2 regions of the Janibacter hoylei PVAS-1 genome follow, and region 1 is predicted to be linked to the other one. Evidence: riboswitches for the same ligand, from Rfam matches in the RefSeq annotation. Region 1 holds a riboswitch; the other holds the start of a gene.
What was found. Region 1 has a riboswitch for FMN ahead of ribD (bifunctional diaminohydroxyphosphoribosylaminopyrimidine deaminase/5-amino-6-(5-phosphoribosylamino)uracil reductase RibD). Riboswitches for the same ligand answer to the same signal wherever they lie in the genome.

Region 1 (3,382 bases):
CTCCGGCTCCTCCGGTACGGCCGCGGCCAAGAAGGAGGCCCTCGAGGCCGCTGGCGTCAAGGTCGGCAAGACGCCGTCCGAGACGGCCGACCTCATGCGCGAGATCATGCAGGGCCTGTCCAAGTAGTCCCGGACATCCCACGCGTGAAGGGGGACGACGACCACGGGTCGTCGTCCCCCTTCGCCATGTCCTGACGAAGACCTGACGAAGTCGGGAGATGCCCGTGGGGTCCTCGTCATCTTGACCTCCTAGCGTGCCAAAGGCCCTGCCCCGGGGCCACCACCCCTGCACGAGGAGATCTCGCATGTCCCGGACCACGATGCTGGCCGCCGGTGCGCTCGCCGCCGCCGGCCTGCTCCTGTCGACGGGTGCCCAGGCGGCGCCCGCCACGCCCGAGCCCACCCCGCAGGCCGAGGCGGCCGGCATCACCGAGCCGGGCGAGGCGGCGATGGGCTGGCGGCAGCGCGACGTCCGGACCCGCTCCCAGGTCGCGGCCGCCGTGCCCGCCGGGGTCCCGGGCATCGACGTCTCCAACTGGCAGGGCCAGGTCGACTGGGCCGGTCAGTGGGGTGCCGGCAAGCGCTTCGCCTACGTCAAGGCGACGGAGGGCACGACGTACACGAGCCCCTCCTTCGGCCACCAGTACACCGGCTCCTACGCCCAGGGCTTCATCCGCGGCGCCTACCACTTCGCGCTGCCCGACAGCTCGAGCGGGACCACCCAGGCCAACCACTTCGTCGACCACGGTGGCGGCTGGAGCGCCGACGGCAAGACCCTGCCCGGCGCCCTCGACATGGAGTGGAACCCCTACGGCGCCACCTGCTACGGCAAGACGCAGACGCAGTTGCGCACCTGGATCAACGACTTCCTCACCCAGTACAGGTCGCGCACGGGCCGCTACCCGGTCATCTACACGGCGACGAGCTGGTGGACGCAGTGCGTCGGCAGCGACACGACGATCCCGACGAAGTCACCGCTGTGGATCGCTCGCTACTCGTCGACGCGGGGCACGTTGCCGACCGGTTGGCCCACGCACACCTTCTGGCAGTACAGCGACACCCCGATCGACCAGAACGTGTGGAACGGCACCCTCGAGCGCCTGCGGTACTTCGCCGCGAACTGATCACCGACGGGCGGGGCGGTGCCGTGTGGCGAGACGCACGGTGCCGCCCCGCTCGCGTGCGAGTACGCTCGGGGGCGTACGAGTCAGTCGTACGCGTGCTCCGGGGTCGGTGTAATTCCGAGCCGGCGGTGACAGTCCGCGAGCCCGTCCTCTCGAGGTCGGGTTGAGCTGGTGGGACTCCAGCACCGACGGTGAAAGTCCGGATGGGAGGCAGCACGCGGCGGCGCGGTCGTGCCGTGCGTGGTGACCCATCGCGGCCGACGTCACCGGGTCTCCCGGTGCTTCGCGCACGCCGTCACGCCCTTGGCGTGCCTCCCTGCACCCGTGGTCCGCGTCGGACCACGGAGAGGCAGATGCAGGGACCGATGACCACCGAGCAGGCGATGGCGCGTGCCGTCGACCTGGCGGCCCGCGGTCTGGGCCACACGGCCCCCAACCCCGTCGTCGGGTGCGTCGTGCTCGACGCCGACGGCGCACCGGTCGGCGAAGGGTGGCACGCCCGGGCCGGCGGCCCCCACGCCGAGGTCGTCGCGCTGGCCGCCGCGGGAGAGGCCGCGCGCGGGGGCACGGCGGTCGTCACCCTCGAGCCCTGCCGCCACGCCGGCCGGACCGGCCCGTGCACCACAGCCCTGCTCGACGCCGGCATCGCCCGGGTGGTCGTCGCGGTGCCGGACCCCACCGCCGCTGCTGGTGGGGGAGCGGACGTGCTGCGGGACCACGGGATCGAGGTCGTCGAAGGTGTCGGGCGAGAGGCCGCCACCCACGTCAACCGGGCCTGGCTGCACGCCGTGAGGACCGGACGTCCGTACGTCACGTGGAAGCTCGCGAGCACCCTCGACGGGCGCACCGCCGCCGCCGACGGGACGAGTCGCTGGATCACCGGGCCCACGGCCCGCGAGGCGGTGCACCGGCTGCGCGCGGAGCGTGACGCGGTCCTCGTGGGGGCCGGCACCCTGCGTGCCGACGACCCGCACCTGGCCGTGCGCGGGGTCGAGGGCGCGACCCAGCCGCTGCGGGTCGTCGTCGACACCCGCGCCGAGATCGAGCCGACCGCCCGTGTCCTCGACGACGCGGCCCCGACCCTCGTCGCGGTCGCCGAGGGAGCCGACACGGCGCGACTGACCGACGCGGGGGTCGACGTGCTCGCTCTACCCGTGGGGGAGCGCGGCATCGACCCCGCGGCGCTCCTCGCCGGGCTCCACGCGCGGGGCGTGCGCTCCGTGCTGCTCGAGGGCGGCGCCCGTCTCGCCGCCTCCTTCGTCGCGGCCGACCTCGTCGACGAGGTCGTCGCCCACTTCGCGCCGGCACTGCTCGGGGCCGGCGCGCCGGTCCTCGGGGACGCCGGCATCACCACCATGACCGAGGCGCTGCGCCTCACCACCACCGACGTCACGCGGCTCGGCGACGACATCGCCGTCACGGCCGCCGTGAGGAGGGAGCACTGATGTTCACCGGGATCGTCGAGGAGCTCGGGGAGGTGGTCGCCATCGTGCCGGGGGAGGAGTCCAGCCGGATCACGGTGCGCGGCGCCGTCACCACCAACGAGGCCGCCCACGGGGCGTCGATCGCCGTCAACGGCGCGTGCCTCACCGTCACCGACCACGAGCCGCAGGGGGGCGAGGTCACCTTCGACGTCATGGCGGAGAGCCTGCGGCGCTCCGCCCTGGGCGATCTGGTCGTCGGCGACGCGGTCAACCTCGAGCGCGCCATGGTCCTCGGTGCCCGTCTGGACGGGCACCTCGTGCAGGGGCACGTCGACGGCACGGCGACGATCCTCGAGCGGCGGCCGGGCGATGCCTGGGAGGAGGTGCGCCTCTCCCTCGCGCCGGAGCTGGCTCCCTTCGTCGTGGACAAGGGCTCGATCTGCCTCGACGGGGTGAGCCTGACCCTGACCCGGGTCGGCGACGACCACGTCGAGGTCGCCCTCATCCCCACGACGCTGCAGCTGACCACCCTGGGGCGCAAGGGCGTCGGTGACCGGGTCAACGTCGAGGTCGACGTCCTCGGCAAGTACGTGCAGCGTCTGTTCACCCTCGACACCAAGGACCCGCGATGACCCACGACGAGACCCTGCTCGACCCGATCGAGAGCGCGATCGAGGCGATCGCCGACGGTCGGCCCGTGCTCGTCGTCGACGACGCCGACCGGGAAAACGAGGGCGACATCATCTTCGCCGCCGACGCGGCCACCGACGAGCTCATGGGCCTGACGGTGCGCCTGGGCAGCGGGGTCATCTGCGTGGCGATGACCGGCGGTGA
Region 2 (3,382 bases), on a different contig from region 1:
GGGCGTGAGGTCGGCACCGACGAGCCCGAGACCTACGACCGGGTGCTCGTCGACGCCCCGTGCACCGGCCTGGGGGCGCTGCGCCGCCGGCCCGAGGCCAGGTGGCGCCGTCAGCCCGGTGACCTCGCCGGGCTGGGTCCGCTCCAGAGGGACCTCCTGCGTGCCGGCATCGAGGCGACCCGTCCCGGCGGCGTCATCGCCTACGCGACGTGCAGCCCGCACCTGTCGGAGACGACCTTCGTCGTCCGCGACGTGCTCAAGAAGCGCGACGACGTCGAGGTGCTCGACGCCCGGGAGCTGCTCGCCGGCACGGCGCGTGCCGAGCTGACCGGCCTCGGCGACGGCCCGCACGCGCAGCTGTGGCCGCACGTGCACGGCACCGACGGCATGTTCCTCGCGATGCTGCGCAAGCGGGCCTGACGTGCGCGTCCTCGTCACCGGTCTCCACGTCACCGACGTCCGGCGGGCCCACGCCTTCTACACGCAGGTGCTCGGGCTGCGCGAGGTCCTCGTCGTGCCCGCGCACGACCTGTGCATCCTCGGCCCGAGCAGCGGGTGGGAGATGGGTGCGCAGATCAACCTCGAGCCGATCGAGGACGACGCGACCCGGGCCTGGTCCGAGCACCAGCTGCGCGCCGGGCTCGCCGCGCTCATGCTCGCCGTCGACGACGTCGAGCGCGAGTACCACCGGCTGCGTGACCGTGGCGACGTCGTCGTCCGCGAAGAGCTGACCCAGGACGTCATCGGACTGCACTTCCAGATCGAGGACGGCGTCGGCAACATCCTGTCCATCCACCAGGCCTGACCCACCACCACGAGGACCCCCGTGCAGATCTCCCCGAGCATCCTGTCCGCAGACTTCGCCAACCTCGAGTCCGAGCTGGGCGCGATCGGCAACGCCGACTGGGCGCACGTCGACGTCATGGACGCCCACTTCGTCCCCAACCTCACCCTCGGCCTGCCGATCGTCGAGTCGCTGCTCAAGGTGAGCCCGATCCCGATCGACTGCCACCTGATGATCGAGGACCCCGACCGGTGGGCCCCGCCGTACGCCGAGGCCGGTGCCCAGAGCGTCACCTTCCACATCGAGGCCGCCGCGGACCCGGTGACGCTCGCCCGCGACATCCGAGCCCAGGGGGCGCGTGCGTCGATGGCGATCAAGCCGGGGACCCCCTTCGCGCCCTACGAGGAACTGCTGCCCGAGCTCGACATGGTGCTCGTCATGACCGTCGAGCCGGGTTTCGGCGGGCAGTCCTTCATGGCCGACCAGATGCCCAAGGTCGCGCAGGTGCGTGAGGCCGTGCGCAGGCACGGCGGCGACATCTGGGTGCAGGTCGACGGGGGCGTCTCGGCGAAGACCATCGAGCAGTGCGCCGAGGCGGGTGCCGACGTCTTCGTCGCGGGGTCGGCCGTCTACGGCGCCGAGTCGGCCGCCGCCGCCGTCGACGAGCTGCGCGAGCTCGCCCGGGGGCACCAGCACTGACCTGGTGTCCGGCCCGCAACCGTCACTCGGGTGGTGGAGCGGACGGCGGTGGACGGGCAGGGCTCTGCGCAGTTGGGAGCGTCGGTGCCACCTGGTCCCCCTCCTCCGGGCAACCAGGCGGCACCACTGCCGTCGGGTGACATCAACGCCACCACCTCCCGTCGAGACGCTGTGGCCGCGGGCGAGTCAGCGCCTCCGAAGCCCTGCGGCGCGAGATTGCCAGCGGCCGCGCTCGGCGAAGAGCTCGTCGCTATACGGCGTGGATCTCGACGCAGATGCCCGTGGCCACGTCGAGCGCGACGTCGTGAGCCTGCGGGTACCCGCGCTCCGGGACGAAGGAGGACCCCTCCTCGTCGTACTCCAGCCGGTCGGCGACCTCGTTGTCGAGCAGCGCACAGCAGCTGCACCGCGTCCGCGACCGCCCGCATGAGGTGCGGCCGGCGGATCCGTGGCCCGACTCACGCGGCCACCGAATTGCCGAGCGGTGGGCTCCCTTCGCACAATGGTCGTGCACGTGCCACGTGACGCGGTGAAAATCCGCACCGGCGGTGAGAGCCCGCGACCCGACTGCTCCGGCAGGCGGTGAACTCCGGTCAAGAACCCCGGGGCCGACGGTGACAGTCCGGACGAGAGCGGCGCGTGCGGATCGGATCACCCATGTCCATCATCGAATGGATCTACGCGGCCGGCGTCGACATCGCCGACTACCGGCTCTCCCTCATGGAGGTCATCGGCATCGGCTTCGGCCTGGCCTCCGCCGTCGGGGGGATGCTCCGCAAGGTGTGGGCCTGGCCCATCGGGATCGTCGGCAACGTCATCCTCTTCTTCGTCTACATCGGCATCACGATGGGAGTCGACGACAAGGCGCCCCTCTTCGGGCAGTCGGCCCGGCAGATCTTCTTCATCATCACCTCGCTCTACGGGTGGTGGCGCTGGCGGCAGGTCAAGCGCGAGCAGCACACGGGTGACGCCCACGCGATCACCCCCCGCTGGGCCACCTGGGGCGAGCGCGCGGGGCTCGTGGTCACCATGGTGCTCGGCGTGGCCGTCGCCCAGCAGGTCTTCACGATGCTCGGTGCCGGTTGGCCCGCCCCGCGCTGGTACCACGTCGCGGACGCCTGGATCTTCATGGGCTCCCTGCTCGCGACCTACGCCATGGCGCGCGGCTGGAACGAGTTCTGGCTCATCTGGATCGGGGTCGACCTCGTCGGCGTGCCCCTGCTGTGGCACAGCGGCTACCTGCCGACGGCGGTGCTCTACGCCGCCTTCGTCCTCTACGGCTTCGTCGTGTGGCTGCGCGCCTCGCGCAGCGAGCGTCCGGACGCTGAACCCGCGACCTAGCTGCGGCCTGCGGCGAACTAGGCTGGTCTCCCGTGAAGACCTTCGAGACCCTCTTCGACGAACTCTCCCGCAAGGCCGCCGAGCGGCCCGCGGGCTCGGGCACCGTGGCGCAGCTCGATGCCGGGACCCATGCGATCGGCAAGAAGATCGTCGAGGAGGCCGCCGAGGTGTGGATGGCCGCCGAGTACGAGAGCAAGGAGGAGCTGGCCGAGGAGATCAGTCAGCTGCTCTACCACCTGCAGGTGCTCATGATCGACGGCGGGCTCACCGTCGACGACGTCTACACCCACCTCTGAGAGGACCGCTGTGCGCATCGCCGTGCCCAACAAGGGCTCCCTGTCCGAACCTGCCGTCGAGATGCTCCGCGAGGCGGGCTACCGGGTCCGCCGCGACATCAAGGAGCTCATCGTCGCCGACCCGGACAACGACGTCGAGTTCTTCTACCTGCGCCCCCGCGACGTCGCGCTCTACGTCGGCAAGGGCCAGGTCGACGCCGGCATCACCGGCCGCGACCTGCTGCTCGACTCCGGCTCGACCGCGACCGAGGTCATGGGTCTG

Region 2: it holds a riboswitch for FMN, as region 1 does, so the genes downstream of both, CWN80_RS14500 (nicotinamide mononucleotide transporter family protein) here and ribD (bifunctional diaminohydroxyphosphoribosylaminopyrimidine deaminase/5-amino-6-(5-phosphoribosylamino)uracil reductase RibD) in region 1, are expected to answer to the same signal.

Annotation. Positions count from the first base shown of each region.
Region 1 covers NZ_PIPF01000003.1:72,860-76,241, reverse strand. Annotated here, with positions in the region: gene sucD (succinate--CoA ligase subunit alpha) at 1-127, shown strand, start outside; gene CWN80_RS03730 (lysozyme) at 306-1,124, shown strand; FMN riboswitch at 1,216-1,345, shown strand; gene ribD (bifunctional diaminohydroxyphosphoribosylaminopyrimidine deaminase/5-amino-6-(5-phosphoribosylamino)uracil reductase RibD) at 1,490-2,569, shown strand; gene CWN80_RS03720 (riboflavin synthase) at 2,569-3,180, shown strand; gene CWN80_RS03715 (bifunctional 3,4-dihydroxy-2-butanone-4-phosphate synthase/GTP cyclohydrolase II) at 3,177-3,382, shown strand, end outside.
Region 2 covers NZ_PIPF01000014.1:62,552-65,933, forward strand. Annotated here, with positions in the region: gene CWN80_RS14480 (RsmB/NOP family class I SAM-dependent RNA methyltransferase) at 1-420, shown strand, start outside; gene CWN80_RS14485 (VOC family protein) at 422-805, shown strand; gene rpe (ribulose-phosphate 3-epimerase) at 827-1,483, shown strand; gene CWN80_RS14495 (hypothetical protein) at 1,734-1,997, opposite strand; FMN riboswitch at 1,995-2,125, shown strand; gene CWN80_RS14500 (nicotinamide mononucleotide transporter family protein) at 2,141-2,824, shown strand; gene CWN80_RS14505 (phosphoribosyl-ATP diphosphatase) at 2,857-3,120, shown strand; gene hisG (ATP phosphoribosyltransferase) at 3,131-3,382, shown strand, end outside.